DNA from 2 places in the Falsihalocynthiibacter sp. S25ZX9 genome. Region 2 is predicted to be linked to the other one. Evidence: riboswitches for the same ligand, from Rfam matches in the RefSeq annotation. Region 2 holds a riboswitch; the other holds the start of a gene.
What was found. A riboswitch is a leader RNA that binds a small molecule or an ion and turns the genes downstream of it on or off. The one in region 2 is predicted to bind thiamine pyrophosphate.

Region 1: linked by a shared signal. The riboswitch ahead of thiB (thiamine ABC transporter substrate binding subunit) and the one ahead of thiD (bifunctional hydroxymethylpyrimidine kinase/phosphomethylpyrimidine kinase) in region 2 are both predicted to bind thiamine pyrophosphate.

What each region holds. Positions count from the first base shown of each region.
Region 1 covers NZ_JBGFCD010000009.1:5,168-15,332, forward strand. The annotation lists gene AB9F29_RS11340 (glutathione S-transferase) at 1-530, shown strand, start outside; gene AB9F29_RS11345 (FMN-binding negative transcriptional regulator) at 609-1,229, shown strand; gene AB9F29_RS11350 (glutathione S-transferase) at 1,248-1,856, shown strand; gene petA (ubiquinol-cytochrome c reductase iron-sulfur subunit) at 2,027-2,608, shown strand; gene petB (cytochrome b) at 2,619-3,950, shown strand; gene AB9F29_RS11365 (cytochrome c1) at 3,968-4,750, shown strand; gene AB9F29_RS11370 (ATP-binding cassette domain-containing protein) at 4,812-5,507, opposite strand; gene AB9F29_RS11375 (thiamine/thiamine pyrophosphate ABC transporter permease ThiP) at 5,494-7,071, opposite strand; gene thiB (thiamine ABC transporter substrate binding subunit) at 7,047-8,033, opposite strand; TPP riboswitch at 8,068-8,165, opposite strand; gene aroC (chorismate synthase) at 8,256-9,356, shown strand; gene AB9F29_RS11390 (thioredoxin family protein) at 9,353-9,760, opposite strand; gene AB9F29_RS11395 (cytochrome c biogenesis CcdA family protein) at 9,770-10,165, opposite strand, start outside.
Region 2 covers NZ_JBGFCD010000014.1:9,317-19,481, reverse strand. The annotation lists gene AB9F29_RS15445 (NAD(P)H-dependent oxidoreductase) at 65-829, opposite strand; gene AB9F29_RS15440 (hydrogen peroxide-inducible genes activator) at 903-1,799, opposite strand; gene katG (catalase/peroxidase HPI) at 1,952-4,126, shown strand; gene AB9F29_RS15430 (ABC transporter permease) at 4,180-5,316, opposite strand; gene AB9F29_RS15425 (ABC transporter ATP-binding protein) at 5,313-6,251, opposite strand; gene AB9F29_RS15420 (HlyD family secretion protein) at 6,248-7,198, opposite strand; gene AB9F29_RS15415 (TetR/AcrR family transcriptional regulator) at 7,203-7,844, opposite strand; TPP riboswitch at 8,016-8,116, shown strand; gene thiD (bifunctional hydroxymethylpyrimidine kinase/phosphomethylpyrimidine kinase) at 8,179-8,979, shown strand; gene AB9F29_RS15405 (FAD-dependent oxidoreductase) at 8,979-9,974, shown strand; gene thiS (sulfur carrier protein ThiS) at 9,958-10,155, shown strand; gene AB9F29_RS15395 (thiazole synthase) at 10,159-10,165, shown strand, end outside.

The DNA of each region.
Region 1 (10,165 bases), on a different contig from region 2:
TCCTGTTGCGCGACAAGCCCGAGGCGATGCTTGAGGCCTCCCCCAAAGGGACGGTGCCGGTTTTGATTCTGCCAAACGGCGTGGTCGACGAGAGCCTCGACATTATGATCTGGGCCTTGTCGCAAGACGATCCCGAGGGCTGGCTCGACGGCAAAGCGGAGGCCCTCGCCCTGATTGAGCGCTCCGACGGCCCCTTCAAAACCGCGCTGGATCGCTACAAATACGCGACCCGCTATGAGGGCGTTGATTCCACCGAAGAGCGCACAAAAGCCGCGCTGTTCCTGCAGGACCTAAACACGCGATTGACCCAGTCCCCATATCTTCTGGGCGACCACCCGACACTCGCCGACATGGGCATTGTCACCTTCGTGCGCCAATTCGCCAATGTGGATCGCGCGTGGTTTGACGCACAGCCTTGGCCCGATTTGATCCGCTGGCTAGAAACATTTCTGGCCTCGCCCCGCTTTGCCCATATTATGGTGAAACACCCCGTTTGGATGCCAGATACGGCGGGTATCGACTTCCCATAAACCGGCTCTGCGTAAATCCAACTTGCGACCGACTGTATTTTGAGGTGACACTGGCCCAAAATCGACAAAGGACGCAGAATGCACCCGAATCCCATTTTCCACGACGCCAGCCTTGAGCAAAACCTCGGGTTCGCCCGTGAGCGCGGGTTTGGCACCCTTGCGATCAATGGCGAAGACGGCCCCTTATTGGCGCATATCCCGTTTTTAGTTTCCGACGATGGTAAAACCGTCGAGATGCATCTGGTGCGCTCCAATCCCATCGCCCGCGCGCTTTCTAATCCCGCACAGGCTGTGGTTTCCGTCGCGGGACCAGACAGTTACATCTCCCCCGATTGGTACGAGATCGACGAACAAGTTCCCACGTGGAACTATATATCCGTCCACCTGCGTGGCACACTCGAAAAGTTAGAAGCGACAGAGCTACGCGCCCACCTTGATCGCCTCTCCGCTGCAAACGAAGCCCGCCTGCTCCCCAAAACGCCGTGGAAGGCAGATAAAATGTCGCCCGAACCCCTTGAAAAGATGATGCGAATGATTGTCCCCTGCCGAATGACCATCGAAAACATCGACGGGACATGGAAACTCGGGCAAAATAAACCCACTGATGCGCGACACGCGGCGGCAAAAATGACCAAGGCCCATAACTTGGGGCATGAAACCAATACCCTTGCGGCGCTGATGCTCGGCTCCAACGACTAATATTCAAAGGAATTTTACATGGAACTTTTTTATAGTCCGACCTCGCCCTACGTTCGCAAAGTTATGGTCCTGCTGCATGAAACTGGGCGACTTAATGACGTGCAGCTGGTCCCGACGCATGGAACGCCCCTCGCCCCGGCCAAAGGATACGCCGCGCAAAATCCGCTCAGCAAAGTCCCCGCCCTTGCACGGCCAGACGGCGCAACCCTGTACGATAGCCGTGTGATTTGTCAGTATCTGGATGCCCGCGCCAAGAGCGGCCTTTATGGCAACGACAATTCGCGTTGGGATATTTTGACCCTTGAGGCCACCGCAGACGGAATTTTGGACGCAGCCATTTTGATGGTCTATGAAACGCGCCTCCGCCCCGTCGACAAACAATTCCACGACTATATCGAGGCCCAGTGGCACAAAATCGCAAACGCCATTGCCGCCCTTGAGGCGCGGTGGATTGCAAACCTCGAAGGTCCAATCTCAATGGGGCAGATCGCTGTCGCCTGTGCGCTTGGCTATGTCGATTTTCGCCACGACGACCGAGGATGGCGTCAATCGGCCCCCCTTCTGGACGATTGGTACGCCGGATTCGCTGCACGCGACTCAATGACGGCAACGATTCCCCCTAAATAGGTACGATTTTCGCGGCGAAAACCCCACAATCCACATTTATCTCTCAATCTGCGCCAGATTGACCGCTAGACGGGAACGAATTGGGCCGCTAAACACCGTTTTAAGCCTCCCGCGCATATGCGGGCGACGAACGTTTCTAGCTACCTAAGCTAAAAAATGGAGAGATACTCGTGTCCCACGCAGAAGATCACGAAGGCACACGCCGGGATTTCCTGTACTATGCGACAGCAGGTACAGCAGCAGTTGCGACTGGTGCCGCCGTCTGGCCGCTAGTCAATCAGATGAATCCCAGCGCAGATGTCCAAGCCCTAGCCTCAATTCGTGTTGATATTTCAGAGGTCGAAGTTGGTACGCAGCTGACAGTAAAATGGCGCGGTAAGCCCGTTTTCATCCGTCACCGTACCGAGACTGAAATCGAAGAAGGGCGTGCAGGCGATACGGCCGATCTTGTGGATCACCACGCACGCAACGCCAACATCCTTGATGTCGGCCCCCTCTCGGATCTGAATAACGCAGATGACGCGAACCGCACCTTGGACGAAGCCGGCGCATGGCTCGTGATGATGGGCGTTTGTACGCACCTTGGCTGTGTGCCTTTGGGCGACGGCGCAGGCGATTTTGACGGCTGGTTCTGCCCATGTCACGGCAGCCACTACGATACAGCCGGTCGCATCCGCAAAGGTCCAGCCCCCGAGAACCTTCCGGTTCCAGTCGCTGGTTTTATAGACGAAACAACAATTCAACTCGGATAGGGAAAACGTAATGTCAGGAATTCCGCACGATCATTACGAGCCCAAGACGGGCTTTGAAAAATGGCTAGACGAACGTCTACCAATCGTTGGCTTGCTTTACGGCACCATCATGATCCCTACACCCAAAAATCTAAACTGGATGTGGATCTGGGGCATCGTTTTGGCCTTCTGTCTGGTGCTGCAAATCATCACCGGCATCATTTTGGCAATGCACTACACGCCCCACGTTGACCTCGCTTTCTCAAGCGTTGAGCACATCATGCGCAACGTGAACGGCGGCCATATGCTGCGTTACATCCACGCAAACGGCGCGTCGCTCTTCTTTATCGCTGTGTATTTGCATATCTTCCGTGGCCTTTACTACGGTTCATACAAATCCCCACGCGAGATCACATGGATCATCGGCATGCTCATCTATCTGATGATGATGGCGACGGGTTTCCTTGGCTACGTTCTTCCTTGGGGCCAAATGTCCTTCTGGGGTGCGACGGTTATCACCGGCCTGTTTGGTGCGATCCCCTTCGTGGGCGAAGCCTTGCAAACATGGCTCCTTGGCGGGCCTGCGGTTGACAATGCAACGCTGAACCGCTTCTTCTCGCTACACTTCTTGCTCCCCTTCGTGATTGCTGGCCTTGTCATCGTTCACATTTGGGCGTTCCACACGACTGGCAACAACAACCCGACCGGTGTTGAAGTTCGTCGCGGTTCCAAAAAAGAAGCTGAAGCAGATACGCTTCCCTTCTGGCCCTACTTCGTGATCAAAGACTTCTTTGCTCTCGCCGTTGTCCTTACTGTGTTCTTTGCGGTTGTTGGGTTCATGCCAAACTACCTCGGCCACCCTGACAACTACATCCCTGCAAACCCCCTTGTGACACCTGCGCACATCGTTCCTGAATGGTACTACCTGCCCTTCTACGCGATCCTGCGGGCCTTCACGGCGGATGTTTGGGCTGTTCAACTGACCTCTGCCCTCACAGGCGGCATTGTTGACGCGAAGTTCTTTGGTGTTATCGCAATGTTCGGCGCGATTTTTGTGATGGCTCTGGCCCCTTGGCTCGATACATCCAGCGTGCGCTCCGGCAAATATCGCCCGATGTTCAAGTGGTGGTTCGCCCTCCTCGCGCTCGACTTCATGGTCCTGATGTGGGTTGGTGCCCGCGATACTGAGTTCCCACACGACTGGATCTCGCTCATCGGTGCTACCTACTGGTTCGCATACTTCCTGATCATCTTGCCGCTCCTTGGCGTGATCGAGAAACCGTTGCCAACACCGGATACCATCGAAGACGATTTCAACGCCCACTATCCCAAAGATGCGTCCGACGCATCCGCGGCGAAGTGAGAAAGGATCAGAGAACAATGATCAAGAAACTCACCCTTTCCGCCCTGACTGCTGTCATTTTGACAGCAGGCTCGGCTTTCGCGTCGGGCGACGAAGCCAGCATCCATGATGCGGATTTCTCCTTCGAAGGGCCCTTTGGCAAATATGACCAAAACCAACTTCAACGGGGCCTCAAGGTTTACACTGAAGTTTGTTCGGCCTGCCACGGCTTGCAATATGTCCCTTTGCGCACCCTAGGGGACGCAGGCGGACCTGAACTTCCCGAAGACCAAGTTCGCGCCTATTCCTCTCAGTTCGAAGTGTTCGACCCTGAGTTGGATGACTTCCGCGAAGCCAAACCCTCCGATCACTTCCCCGCTTCGGGTCTTGAAAACGCCCCTGATCTCTCGCTCATGGCCAAAAAACGCGCCGCGTTCCACGGTCCATATGGCACAGGGATCAACCAGCTTATTCAAGGCATCGGCGGACCAGAATACATCGCCGCTCTCCTCACCAGCTACACAGGTGAAGAAAAAGAAGAAGCCGGATCGACGTTCTACGAAAACACCGCCTTCCCTGGTGGCTGGATCGCTATGGCGCCGCCCCTTGCCGGAGAAGATGTTGATTTCGACGACGGTCACAGCAACGAAATCCACCACGAAGCCGAAGATGTTGCGGCCTTCTTGATGTGGACAGCAGAGCCAAAAATGATGGCCCGCAAGCAGGCTGGCTTCGTCGCCGTGCTGATGCTTTTGCTTCTGTCCGTGCTGCTATATCTGGTTAACAAAAAGATTTGGGCGCCGCACAAACGCAAGCACTAGGCTGTTTCAAAGTTTAAAAAGTTTAAAAAGCGTCCTTTTCGAAGGGCGCTTTTTTTAAAATCTAGACCCCAAGATAGGCAGCAAGCTCCGCGGGCGGATTATCCAATGCGTCCTGCGTGTCCATCGGTGGCAACGCATTGCCCCCCGCCACCAGCACCGTTTTCTGCGCGATCCGGCGGGCATCTTCGGGGTCGTGGGTGATCATCAAAAGCGTCGCGCCCGTGTCGTTGGCAACGTCACTCACAAGCTGCAACATCTCGCGTTTAAGCGCGGGTCCAAGCGCCGAAAACGGCTCATCCAAAAGCATCAAGGGACGGGCCCGCAGCACCATCCGCGCGATCGCCACACGCGCCATTTGCCCCCCCGAAAGTTCCGCCGGTTTGCTCTCGGCTTTCGCCTCCAACCCTACTTGTTCCAACGCCTCTACAACTCGCGCACCCTCTTCCTTGGACAGCCGCAAATCGGGCCGAAGCCCAAGCCCCACGTTCTGGGCAACGGAGAGATGCGGAAACAGGTTGTTGTCCTGAAACAAGATACTCATGGGCCGCGCACCCGGCCCTAATGAGGCCAAATCCTGCCCCTGCCAAAAGATCTTTCCCGTCGTTGGCGCAAGGAAACCAGCGACCGCAGAAATTAGCGTCGACTTCCCCGCACCAGAAGGCCCGATCACCGCAACATGATCGCCATTTTCGATCTCAAAATCGGCCTTTAGGACGAAATTTCCCTGCATTAGGGTCACATTGTCAAAGCGGAGCATCGGTGCGCCCTCCTCGGTCAAACAGATAAAAAACACCCAGTGAAAGTAGCATCAACAACAGCGCAGCCCCCGCCGCATCGGCCATTCGGTAGGCCCCCATCAAATCATAAAGTGCCAACGGCAATGTGGCGCGCGCAGGGTCCGCAAACAGCGCGACAACGCCCAAATCCCCCATCGAAAGCGCTGCGGCCAGCCCTGCGACAAAGCCAATCGGACGCGCCAAACGCGGCGCTTCCAGCAAACGAAAACGTGCAAATCCCTTGAGGTCAAGACTCTGTGCCAAAGCCCCAAATCGCGCGTCACAGGCCTCGACCGCAGGCAAGAAAACCCGCATCGCAAACGGCAACGCAACGATCGAATTCACCAGTGCCGTAATCGGCAACGCCCACTCCTGCGGACTCGCAAATTCAAAGATCACAATGAACAATCCCGCCCCCATAACCAGTGGCGAAACCGCGACCGTCAGATAGCCAATAGCCTCCCCCAAGCCACGCGCCCTCCCCCGCAAACGCGTCACCCAAAACGCCAAAGAAAGCCCAAACAAAACGGTCAGACCCGTGGTCGCCATCGACACCAAAAGAGAACGCCCAGCAGCCTGCCACACCGAAAGCGGCAGCGAAAAAATCCGTGGCACCCCGTCAATCACAATCATCGCCAGCGGCAGCCCCAAAAAGAGAGATGTCAACAAAAGCCAGACACTATCCCCCACATGCGCCCCCCCTGTCGCATAGTGATTCACCACGCGATCAAATCCCCCGCCCACAGATGCAGCCCGCGCCAAACGCCAAGCCAAGAGAGCCGCGCAGCCCGACAGAACAACTTGTAAAATCGCCAGAAGCGCGGCTTTGCTCAGGTCGAAATCAAAGCGGAAGGCATGATAAATCGCGAGCTCAAGCGTCGTTGATTTTGGCCCACCCCCGATAGCAAGCGCGACCGCGAAACTCGTTGTGCAGATGAGGAAGATAATCGCGAAGGCCCCAGGAACAACCTCTGCGAGCATTGGATATTCAAGGAGTCGTCTACTATCTCGCGCATTACATCCAAGGGACGCCGCGAGGCGAAATTGTTCCGACGGGATCGCCAACCACCCTTGCAGGATCAGACGCACAGCAAGCGGCAGATTAAAGAACACATGCGCAAGCACAACGCCGTGCAAACCGTAAATATGTATCGGTGCGATTCCGAATTGCCCCAGAAACCAACTCACAATTCCCGAGCGCCCAAAAACTGCCAACAACCCAAGAACAGCAACAATAACTGGAAGCACGAAAGGCGCGCCAAGTAAGGTGATCAACACCCGCCGCCCAAAGAACGACCGCCGCGCCAACGCCCGCGCTACGGGGATTGCCAAAATCACGCTAAAAAACGCGGAGAGAAGCGCCTGTTTGACCGTAAATGTCAGAGCGGAAATGTCTGCCTCGTTAATCGTGCTGCCGGCTTCTGCGCGCCACGCGACAATGCCAACGGTGCCAAAGCACAAGAATAGAATGAGAGCAGCCACCGCCGCCCCCACCCAGAACCCTATGCCGCGTTGGCGCTTTATTTTGACAGAGAGAGACGCCATTCCTCAAGCGCTCCGTCCCGTTCAGCCTGCGCATCCCCCGCTGCAAAAAGCAGCGCCTCTGTTGGGATGGTCAAAGTTTCAAACCCCTCAGGCAAACCGTCATCCGGCGTCACCGCGGGGTACATCCAATTGGTTGTCGGAATGATTGACTGAAACGCATCGCTCACCATAAACGCCAAAAATTCATCGGCCAAATCGGAGTGATCGGTATGCGCAACCTTGGCCGCGACCTCCACTTGCAAATAGTGCCCCTCTCCAAAAGGCGCGGCACTTTTGCTGGCGTCCTCTTCCGCGATCAAATGATAGGCGGGGCTGGTTGTATAGGACAAAACCATATCGGCTTCGCCCTCAAGGAACATGCCATAGGCCTCGGACCAGCCTTTGGTCACGGTGATGATATTGTCCGAAAGCGCTTCCCAAATGGCGGGGGCTTCATCGCCATAGGCCGCCTTCACCCACATCAAAAGACCAAGGCCCGGTGTGGAACTGCGCGGGTCTTGGATAACGATTTTCAGATCGCTTGCTGCCAGCTCTTTAAAGTTTGCAGGAGGGGTGGAGATCTTTGTATTGTCATAGATAAACGCGAAATAGCCCCAATCATAGGGGATGAACATTGTGTCTTCCCACTCGATTGGTAAGTCAAACGCGACGCCCTCTTGCCCGTGCAACGCAAAGAGACCCGTTTCCGCCGCAGCCGCCGTCAAATTCGTGTCTAATCCAAGGACAATGTCAGCTTTTGTGCGCACGCCTTCAAGACGAACGCGTGCCAAAAGGGCCGCGCCATCGCCCGCGCCCACGAGCTTCAAATCGCACTCACATTGCGCTTCAAACGCCGTCTCGATCGCCGGACCCGGCCCCCAATCAGACACAAAACTATCGTAGGTATAAACTGTCAGCTCTTGGGTATCCGCCGTGGCCGCGCTGGCCAAAACGATACCCGCTGCAATCATGGAATATTTCATTCGTATTCTCCATCATGCGACGGGCGGATGAAGGGGGAGAATCCCAGACCTTCCCTCCGCCGATCTTAATCGGTTCAGGTTCAACGGGTCCACTTTCGTATCTCAGCCGCTAAGGCCCCCCGAGGTAGGACCACATCTATTGATCTGATTGCAGGGGTGCAAGGCATATCCACTTGAGCCAAACGCAGGGGACATGTACAGATCAGAGCAAAGGAGCCGCATATGTCGATGAACAGTTTTGGACACCTCTTTCGCGTCACAACTTGGGGTGAAAGCCACGGACCCGCCCTTGGGGCGACGGTTGACGGCTGCCCGCCCAATGTAGAAATCAACGAGGCGATGCTGCAAAAATGGCTCGACCTGCGCAAACCCGGTCAGAATAAATACACGACCCAGCGGCGCGAAGCAGATGAAGTTCGGATTCTCTCGGGTGTTTTTGAGGGGAAAACCACTGGCACGCCCATTCAATTGATGATCGAAAACACCGATCAACGCAGCAAAGATTACGGCGATATTGTCGAGAAATTCCGCCCCGGTCATGCGGACATTACCTATTATCAAAAATACGGCATTCGCGATCATCGTGGCGGCGGGCGCAGCTCGGCTCGCGAAACGGCGGCACGTGTATCCGCAGGCGGGATTGCGCGCGCGGTTCTTGCTACGCTTTTACCCGACCTCAAGATCAAGGGTTTCATGGTGCAAATGGGACCGCATTCCATTGACCGCGAAAATTTTGACTGGGATCAAATCGATCAAAACCCCTTTTGGACACCCGACGCGATATCGGCCAAGGACTGGGCCGCCTACTTGGACGGGTTACGCAAATCTGGAAGTTCCGTCGGAGCGATTGTTGAGGTTGTGGCGCAGGGCGCGCCCGCAGGCCTCGGCGCGCCGGTTTATGCCAAGTTAGACACTGATTTGGCCGCAGCGATGATGAGTATTAACGCGGTAAAAGGCGTTGAAATTGGCGAGGGCATGCATGCTGCAGTACTGACGGGCGAAGAAAACGCCGACGAAATTCGTATGGGTTCGAACGGACCGGAATATACTTCAAACCACGCGGGCGGCATTCTGGGCGGGATTAGCACAGGCCAAGACATCGTGGTGCGCTTTGCGGTCAAACCAACATCCTCGATCCTCACGACCCGCAAAACAGTGTCTAAAGCAGGCGAAGATACCGAAATTATCACCAAAGGCCGCCACGACCCCTGTGTCGGCATTCGCGCCGTTCCCGTGGGCGAAGCAATGATGGCCTGCGTGATTTTGGACCATTTTTTGCTTCACCGTGGGCAAGTCGGCACGAACCAAGGGAAGATCGGCTAGGCTGCGATTCCCGCATCCAACAGAGCTTTGATTTCTTCCTCGCTGGTGCCAAGGGTGACGCGGCCAATTTCTGCGTCGCCTTTTAGCACAACCAAAACAGACCGGCGTGGAATTTTCAGGCGACGAGCTAATTCGTCTTTTGAATATTGATCCCAATCAAAATACACGAACAATAGACCCGCATCATAGGCCGGATTTTCCGCTCGTAACTTTTGAATTACGCGGTTCTGCGCCGCGCAGGTGGTGCACCAATCCGTGGCGAAATCGATGAAAACAGTTTTCCCTTCGGCGAGGGCTTTGTCGACCAATCCGGGCGTATAAGCCACCGAACCAGAATTCGCTTGGGCGCTTAGGGGAAGCGTTGCCAAGGCGGCAGTGAAGGCAAGAAAATGTCGTCTGTCCATTGGGACCTCCTAGATTGAAACGGAAAAATCAACGAGCCACGCAGGAAGGTTTTGCAACGCCCAGCGTTCGAGAATGATGTGAAGTTGAAAGTAGATTGCAGTGCCCACGAGGATAAAGGTGATCCCCATAATGACGCGCGACTTTGCCGCAATTCGGCGCATTAGAGCCTGCCGCTTGAGCAAAGTCGCGCGCGCGCCATAGGCCAATAACAGGATCACTGTCGAGACTCCGAGGGCAAAACTCACCATAATCAGCGTGGCCCAAACGAGGCTCTCTCCTTGGGTGGCAAGCGCAATCGCGCCGCCCAAGGTGGGTCCAACACAGGGACTCCAGACTGCGCCCAACAGTGCCCCGCCCCAGAACTGTCCCCAAAGCGACTCGCGATTTAAGCCGTCAATGTTTTG
Region 2 (10,165 bases):
TTCGCAATGTGGTTCACATTAAATGAGACGGATGGAACGACGCGCCTTTTTGCTGAATTTTGGTTTATGCTTTTTGCCTTATGAAATGGGAATAGCTCGGCGCGTCTGGCAATAAACTGCCTTCAGCATCAAATTCTGTGTCCGCATTAAACGCGATTTTTGGCAGGCTTTCAAATTGAGCAATGGTCTGTGCGTGGCCCTCAAGCTCGGACGTTAAACGTGCTTTCAACGCCACTTCATTTGCACCTTCGTGATAGCCGTGAATGCCATGTAAAACCCGAGGCTCAAGGACGTCAAACCCGATATAGCGCAGCGTATAGGCCAAGGGCCACAACAACATTCGGACGTCGCCTTCCTTGCCGTTGAAGGCGCTTTCGGCGGAATTCGCCCCCGTGGTGGCGCAGAAAAGGACGGTTTTCCCTCGGAATATGCCGTTGTCAAAACGTTGGTCGATGGTGTGAAGCGCCCCTTGTACAAAAACCCGATCACACCACCCCTTCAGAATGGCAGGCGGCGCAAACCACCAAATCGGGAAGTGAAAAATGATCCGATCCGCCGCACGGATTTTCGCAATTTCCTGCGCAACATCCTCTGGCAAAGAGTTCGTGTCCGCGGCGGCCTCTTGGGCCTTTAGAACGTCAAAAAAACCGGCCTGTCGGGCGCTGGCATAATTGTCGGCTTTCTCGCTGGGATCGAAGTTCAACGCATAGAGGTCGGACCACATAACCTCGTGCCCCTCGGCCTGTGATGCTTGCGCACTGGCCTGTGCCCAGCTGCTGTTGAAGGACTGTTTTTCTGGATGGGCAAGTACAATCAGGGTGCAGGGCATGAAAGCGGTCCTAGTGTCATCAAAGGCGAATTGAGAGGTTCATTTGGCGGTCGTATAGGTAAGCGTATGGAATCTAAATTTTGCGCGTCCCTGCTTGTCTGACGACTTCGGCGATTTGGGCGAGTTGATCGGACAATGGGTTGGTTTTACGCCAAACCATGCCGATGGTCCGCGAAGGGCGGGGCGCGGCTAGACGGAACACCGTAACCGCTGCGGAGCTTGTCTCGATTGGAACAGCCATTTCGGGAATCAGGGTCACGCCGATGCCCGCCCCAACCATCTGGACCAATGTCGACAGGGAACTCCCCTCCATGAGGTCACGCGGCATGGTCGACGACATCTTGCAAAAGGAAATGGCCTGATCGCGAAAACAATGGCCTTCTTCAAGCAAAAGCAGCCGCATTTCGCGTAACATTGCAGAGTTTGGAACCGGTAAATCGGCGTCTTTTAGGGGCCGCATCAAAACGAATTCTTCCTCAAAGAGGGTCTCCTCATGCAAGGACGGTTCGGAAATCGGGAGGGCGACGATGGCAGCATCCATGCGGCCTCCGACCAGATCCTCAATCAGTTTTTGGGTTACCGCTTCGCGAGGGCGCAGGTCCAATCCGGGGTACTGACGGAAAAGTTCTTTGATGACATCGGCCAAAAGATACGGCGCGACGGTTGGGATGACTCCGATCCGAAGCCGTCCAATGAGTGGGGTTTGTGACGCCCGCGCCATATCTTCAAGCTCGTCAACTGACCGTAGAATATCGCCCGCACGTTTTGCAAATTCCTCGCCAAAACTGGTTAGGCGAATTTGCCGCGCGCCGCGTTCGACCAGCGGAGTGCCGATCAATTGCTCCAGTTCTTTGATCTGAACGGAGAGGGCAGGCTGGGAAATGGCGCAGGACTCAGCTGCGTGCCCAAAGTGGCCAAATCGCGCGAGGGCATCGAAATAACGCAGATGTTTCATAGAGAGTCGACTCATTAGAAAATACTATCATTGGGTTTAGAAAATGCAATTTGTATTATGGTTCTGGTCTGCTAGCTTTAGATGGAATGGATAGTTTCAGGGCGAGTTCTTCGAGCTACTCGCCTTGTCACGTAATTCAAGTAACGCGGCTTCTGACGGAGGAAAACATGGACGGTAATGATAAAGATACGGTCGGCAAGTGCCCTGTGATGCACGGCGGAAATACGGCTTCGGATAAGTCGGTTATGGCGTGGTGGCCCAATGCGCTGAACCTCGGCATTTTGCACCAGCATGATTCCAAAACCAACCCGATGGGTGCGGATTTTGAGTACCGTGAAGCCGTAAAAAGCCTTGATGTAGAGGCGTTGAAAAATGACGTTCATGCCCTGATGACGGACAGCCAAGAGTGGTGGCCTGCCGACTGGGGGCATTATGGTGGCCTGATGATCCGCATGGCTTGGCATTCGGCGGGAACGTACCGCCTTGCCGACGGTCGCGGGGGCGGTGGAACGGGCAATCAACGTTTCGCACCGTTGAATTCTTGGCCCGATAACGTCAGCCTCGATAAGTCACGTCGCTTGTTGTGGCCGATCAAAAAGAAATACGGCAATAAATTAAGCTGGGCTGACCTGATGATCCTTGCAGGCACAATTGGCTATGAATCCATGGGGTTGAAGTCGTTTGGATTTTCCTTTGGGCGCGAAGATATTTGGCAGCCTGAGATCGACACTTACTGGGGTTCGGAAAACGAATGGTTGGCCGCGAGTGACAACCGTTATGAAAACCTAGAAGACCCTTCCACGATGGAAAACCCGCTTGCCGCCGTGCAGATGGGCTTGATCTATGTGAATCCCGAAGGCGTGAACGGCACCCCCGATCCGCTCAAAACCGCGCTACATATCCGCGAAACCTTTGCTCGCATGGCCATGAATGACGAAGAAACCGTGGCCCTTACGGCGGGTGGTCACACGGTGGGCAAGACCCACGGTAATGGCGACGCAAGCCTCTTGGGCGACGCGCCGGAAGGGGCTGGCATTGAAGAGCAGGGCATGGGTTGGAAAAATCCGGTAGGCAAAGGCGTGGGCCGCGAAACGGTCTCGAGCGGAATTGAAGGGGCGTGGACGACAAACCCAACCAAGTGGGATAACGGCTATTTCGAGATGCTTTTCGGGTATGAATGGGAGCTAAAGAAAAGCCCTGCAGGCGCGTGGCAATGGGAGCCAATCAACATCAAAGAAGAGCATATGCCTGTTGATGTCGAAGACCCGACGATCCGCTGTATGCCCATCATGACCGACGCCGACATGGCGATGAAAATGGACCCGACCTATCGCGCAATCTCAGAGAAATTTGCCAAGGATCCCGCGTATTTTTCCGAAACTTTCGCACGCGCTTGGTTCAAGCTCACCCACCGCGATATGGGCCCCAAAACCCGTTACCTCGGTCCCGACGTCCCACAAGAAGAGTTGATCTGGCAGGACCCAGTTCCCACAGGGCAAACGGACTATGATGTTGAGGCAGTTAAGGGCCGTATCGCAGCGAGCGGTTTGACCCTGAGCGAAATGGTCTCGACAGCATGGGACAGCGCGCGGACCTATCGCGGCTCGGACATGCGCGGCGGTGCAAATGGTGCGCGCATTCGCCTCGCACCTCAAAAAGATTGGGAGAGCAATGAGCCTGTGCGTTTGGCGAAAGTGCTGGGTGTGCTTGAAGGCATTGCTGCAGAAAGCGGTGCAAGTCTTGCGGATGTCATTGTCCTCGCAGGGAATGTCGGCGTCGAGCAAGCGGCTAATTCTGCGGGATATCCGGTGTCGGTTCCTTTCGCTTCAGGGCGTGGAGATGCCACGGACGAGATGACCGATGCCGAGTCTTTTGATGTTTTGGAACCGCTGGCCGATGGCTATCGCAACTGGCTCAAGAAAGACTACATTGTTAGCCCAGAAGAATTGATGTTGGATCGCACGCAACTCATGGGCTTAACGGCCAATGAAATGACGGTCTTGGTTGGTGGCATGCGGGCTATGGGCACCAACTATGGCGGTTCAAAACACGGTGTGTTCACGGATCGCGCTGGTGCCCTTACGACGGATTTCTTCGTAAATCTGACGGATATGGCCAATTCGTGGCATCCGGTGGACGGAGGCACCTATGAGGTTCGCGACCGAACTTCGGGCAAAGTGAAGTGGACCGCGACACGCATGGACCTCGTGTTTGGCTCCAATTCCATCCTGCGCTCCTACGCTGAAGTCTATGCGCAGGATGATAATTCCGAGAAGTTTGTGATGGATTTTGTCGCAGCTTGGGTGAAGGTTATGAATGCGGATCGCTTTGATATAGCTTAATAAAACGGCATCCTTGGGCGGGTATTGCGCTCGAGGATGCCCCTTCATTGCACTTAGTCTAGCGTTTGGCGATACCGTTTGAGCGCAATCGCGACGATCACCAACATGATAATGCTGATGTTCGTGAGATCACCCAGAATATCGCTAATGTCGGCCCCTTTGAGCATGACCTTGCGCACGAGACGCAAGAAATGCGTCGCGGGGATCGCATTGCCAATCATCTGCGCCCACACGGGCATGGCGGCAAAAGGGAACATGAATCCCGAGAGAAGGATCGTTGGCAATAGCGTGAAGAACGAGATTTGCATGGCCTGCATTTGGCTGCGCGCGACCGTCGAGATCAGGAAGCCAAGCGCAAGATTGACGACGATATAGAGGTTAAACCCCACAAAAAAGGCGAAGGGCGATCCGATGAAAGGCACGCCAAATAACACCTGCGACGCGATCAAGAAAACCACGGTCTGAACATATCCAACCAAGACATACGGGAGGATTTTTCCGAGCATCACTTCGAGGGGCCGCACAGGAGTCGCAATCAGCGTTTCCATGGTGCCCTTCTCGGTTTCGCGAACAATCGCGACCGCCGTGATCATCACCATCGTCAGCGATAATATGACCCCCAAAAGACCGGGGACAATATTGATTGAGGTGTTGCCCTCGGGGTTATATTGCCGATGAACCACAACGCTAATTGGCGGTTGGGCTCCGGCGGCATAGCGCAGGGGGCCAGTCAGCGTCTGCGCCATCGCGATGTCAATAATACCCCCCATCGCCGACGCCCCACCCCCGACCGCAGCGGGATCAGAGGCGTCGGCGGACAGGAGTATTTCGGGGGAAAATCCACGTAAAATATCTCGCTCAAAGTTGGGGGGCACCACCACCAAGAAATTCGCCGATCCGTCGCGCAGCGCCTTGTCGCCTTCTTCGCGGCTGGTCACGATGCCCTGAAAATCAAAATAAGTGGACGATTTCATGCCCATAAGGATCGCCCGCGTCACTGGCCCTTCGTCCGACATTTCAACGAGCGTTGGAAGGTTATGAGGATCGGAGTTGATCGCGTAGCCAAAGATAAGGAGTTGCATGATCGGAACGCCGATCATCATCACAAAGGTGATTTTGTCGCGCCGCATCTGGACGAATTCCTTTGCCAGAACAGCCCATAACCGCGCAGGTGAGAACGACCATTTCATGGTTTGGCCCCACTGAAATTGTCGTCAACGCCGGTCATCAGATAGATGAAAGCTTCTTCCAGCTCGGCCTCTTTTTGAACCCAGGTGTATATATTTTCGGTGTTGTATCGCGCCGCGAGTGCTTTGAGTTTTGCCTCATCTGTCCCCGACACATGCAAAACGGCGCCAAAGCGGGCGACCTGACCAACATCGGCATCCTGCCGGAGTAAGGCTTCAAGGTCCGAAATTTCAGGGCCCGTGACGCGCCACGTATAGAGGCCGATCATGCGCGGAATGTCATGCGCGGGCCCTGCGATAAGTTTTTTCCCATAGGCGATGTAGGCGATGAAATCGCATTGCACCGCTTCGTCCATGTAGTGGGTTGAAACGAGAACGGTCACGCCTGCTGCCGACAGGGAGCGTATTTCATCCCAAAAATCGCGCCGCGCTTTTGGGTCGACACCGGCCGTGGGTTCATCGAGCAACAATAGGGTGGGTTTGTGGATCAAACATGCCGCCAGCGCCAAACGTTGCTTCCACCCGCCCGACAACGTGCCCGCCAATTGGTTTGCACGGTCAGCGAGGCCTAAGTCGCTCAATGCCTCTTGTACACATTTCTTGCGGTTCTTAATCCGGTACATTCGCGCCATAAAATCGAGGTTTTCACGGATCGTCAGGTCCTCGTAAAGCGAGAACCTTTGGGTCATATATCCCACGTTTTCTTTGATGCTGCCTTGTTGCGACAGGATATCAAACCCAAGGCAGGTACCCGCGCCCTCATCCGGCGTGAGCAACCCGCACATCATACGGATTGTCGTGGTTTTGCCCGAACCATTGGGGCCAAGAAAGCCGTAAATAGCCCCCTTGGGTACCTCCATATCAAAGCTGTCCACCACCCTTCGCCCGCCGAAAACCTTGGTCAGGCCTGTAACGGATATGGCAAATGGTTGGGTCAATCGCGTGGCCTTAACGTGAGGGGTTGTCCGGGCAAAACATCACCCGCATTCTCCAGTATAGCTTCGGCCCGAAACACCAGCCGCGACCGCTCCTCGCGACTGTAAATGATGGGAGGCGTGTATTGCGGCGTCGCGGCAAGGCGCGTCAGATGCGCGGTGATTTCGTCAGGGCAACCACTGCAGGCGACATCAAAAATTTCGCCTAACGACACACTGGCGCGCTCGCCTTCAGGGATGAAAAACAAAGCCTTCAAGCTTGCCGGAGGGAGGATCGAGACGACCGGAGCACCTGCCAAAGCAACTTCGCCCTGCTCGTAAAACACCTTGTCAACACGCCCACCAATCGGAGCTGTGACGGTGGTGTCATTCAGGGCGGATCGGGCGCCTTCAAGTTGGGCGAGGGCGGCGTCATGGGTGGCTTCGGCGGCTATCCTTTGGGAAACCCGCGCAGGCAATTCGGCGACGTGTAGTTGTGCTTCAAACTGGGCGACACGTGCGTTGGCCCCTTGTAACAAAGCCGTATCGGTATCGACGCGGGCTTGCGAAACGGACCCCGTCTGGGACAAGCGTTGGGTGCGCTCCAATGTCGATTGGGCAAGGCGTTGATCCACCTTGGCGGAATCAAGCGAGGCGTGGATCACGGCGATCTCTTCGTCACGGCTTCCTGTCGCTAGATTTTCCAGATTTGCTTGCGCGACAGCAACTTGGGCCTGCGCCGCATGTAAGGCCGCGGTCTGGTGGCTGTCGTCGATTTGAAACAGCGTCTCAAGCGCAGAAATGGACTCGCCTTCTCGCGTGCGCATATTCACAATCCGACCCGCGACAGCAGACGCAACATAGACGTAATCACCCTCAGCATAGCCGTTATATTCCAAAACAACGGGCTCCCCAAAACTTGGAAAAATGGCGTTGATGATGACGATCAGCCAATTCGGAAGGGAGTTCATCTCGCTATCCTTTCTGGGGTTCGAGGCCTGCGTTTAGGATCAAAAGGTGGTTCTCAATTAGGTGGTCCAAATGAAATCCACCCTCTGGTTCGATCCCGAATATTTCGTAAAAAATGATGTGTGCGAGGATTGGTCCGATCACAGTTCGCGCGGTTAGTTCGGGGTCGATGGGCCGAATATGGCCTCCTTCGACACCCTGCGCCAAAAGCGTCGAAAGGGCGGGAATGGCGCGGTCTAAAACGGCGGTGCGAAATAGCGTGGCAATCTCTGGGGCTGCGGGAGCTTCATGGATTACGATCAAGGGGACGGCTCGGTTGCGTTTGTCCGTCAAGACCTTCCCCATCATTCGTAAGAATTGCTCAATAGCCGGGCGGGGATCCCCTTGATGACGCGAAATATTGTCAAATAGAGCATCCGTTAAGGGTGCGATTGTGCGATTTACTAGGCCCGCAAGTATGGCCTCTTTGGAGGGGAAATACAGGTAGACGGCCCCCTTGGAAATACCCGCGCGTTGGGCGACCTGATCTACACTTGTTCGTGCAAACCCTTGATCAATAAAGAGGGCAAGGGCCGCATCCAAAACCTCATCTGGGCGTGCGTTTGCACGTCGGCGAAACTTTGGTTCTGGTTTCTCTGATGGGGACATGTGAAAATTTTAACTGACTTTGCGGTCAGTAGCAAGAACTTTCCAAGTTAGGCATAGTGATCGTGGATGCATTTGAAAGCGCCTCAAAACATCGGGTTGTGACTGCTAGAAATCTAAACTAAGCATTGCCCCAACGAATGTTTGTCCACGTACTTGTGGCCAGACACCATATTTTATCCGTCGGGGGGCCCATTAGGGCTGAGAGGTGCTTGCACCGACCCGTCGAACCTGATCCGGGTTATACCGGCGTAGGGAACGGGTACTTTGCGCAAATCTCGCGCAGACTCTTTCTTTCGCTGGCATGCCCCAACTCGATGGAGATGCGCCAGTGACAATGACCACCCCAATTGCCCTCACGATTGCAGGTTCAGACAGCGGCGGCGGTGCCGGTGTGCAAGCTGATCTTAAGTCAATGTCCGCAAATGGGTCGTTTGGGACCAGCGTAATTACAGCCATTACAGCGCAAAACACGACATCCGTAACTGCCGTCCATGAAGTGCCCGCAGATGTTGTTACTGCGCAAATCAAGGCCGTGCTTTCGGATATTCAGGTCGGTGCAATCAAACTTGGGATGCTGTTCTCGACCGCGATCATTGATGCCGTCGCGCAAGGCCTTGCCGATTTTAAAGGCCCCATCGTTGTTGATCCCGTGATGATCGCCAAATCCGGCGACGCGCTTTTGCAGAACGCGGCGATCGAAGCAATGGTTGCGGAAATTCTCCCCCTCGCCGCGCTCCTTACCCCCAACCTGCCAGAAGCCGCCCGTCTTTTGCGCGAACCTCAAGCGCGCACATTGGCGGAAATAACCTCGCAAGGCCTGCGGCTTTTGGGCATGGGGCCGAGCGCGGTTTTGATGAAAGGTGGTCATGCCGAGGGCGATACCTGTACCGATATTTTGATCGAGGCTGGTGGTAGGGTGACGACGCTTTCTGCGCCCCGCATTGTTACGCGAAATACGCATGGCACAGGGTGCACCTATTCTGCTGCAATTGCGGCAAACCTGTCCAAGGGGCTGGATTTGCATTCCTCCGTGGTCGCCGCGCATAGCTATTTGCAAGGAGCAATCGCCGCCGCGGATCAGTTGCAAATTGGCAAGGGGCACGGCCCCGTTCATCACTTTTATGGACAATGGTAATGCCTGAAATCACGATCATCGGCGCGGGCGTCGCGGGCCTGTGTGTGGCGCGCGCCTTGTTGGATCGCGGCGCCCATGTCACGGTTATTGATCGCCACGCCACCCCGGGGCCACAGGCTTGCTCATGGTGGGCGGGCGGGATGCTTGCCCCATTTTGCGAGGGTGAAAGCGCCGAAGAACCCGTGATCCGACTTGGCCAAGAGGCCGCCAACTGGTGGGAAGCGAAAACGCAGACCGTACATCGCAACGGTTCGCTCGTGGTTTCACCCTCGCGCGACAAAGCGGACCTGACCCGATTTGCACGACGCACGACCAACTTTCGAGAGGTCACTTCGGACGAAATCTCCACGTTAGAGCCTGATTTGGCCGACCGTTTCACCAATGGGCTTTACTTCGAAAGCGAGGCGCATCTGGCTCCTCGCGAAACTTTGGCGCGATTGCAGGCAAGTCTGGTGGCGGATGGCGCGGTGTTTGAACAGGCCGAAGCCGACCCCGAGGATTTTGCCCAGCGAGGCCTAACCATTGATTGTCGAGGGTTTCAGGCCCGCGATCAGATCGCTGATCTGCGCGGAGTCAAAGGCGAAATGCTTGTGCTCTTCTGTCCCGAAGTCACCTTAAGCCGCCCCATCCGCCTTCTGCACCCACGCGTCCCGCTTTATATTGTCCCGCGCGGCGACGGCGTTTTCATGCTGGGCGCAACGATGATTGAAGGCCGCGCAGGCAAGCACGTCACCGCCCGCGCGCTGCTCGAACTGCTGAGCGCAGCCTATGCTCTGGCGCCCGCCTTTGGCGAGGCCGAGGTATTGGAAATTGGCGTCGATAGTCGCCCTGCATTTCCCGACAACCTGCTGCGCATTCGCCGTGAGGGAAACCTTATCCGCGCCAACGGCCTGTATCGGCATGGGTTCCTATTGGCCCCCGCGTTGGCGCGCATGGTGGCGGAATTAATCTTTGATAACAAACAGCCGGAGGTAATGGATGAAACTTCAAATTAATGGCGAACCCGTGGACATTCAGATTGGCACGTTAGCAGATCTGCTGGAGGCCCGAGGGTTTGGGGAAGCTAAAGTTGCGACTGCTGTGAACGGCCAATTTGTTCCCGCCTCCGCCCGTGCCGATTTCGCGATCTCCGACGGCGATAGGATCGAAGTCCTTGCCCCGATGCAGGGGGGATAAAGGATGCGTG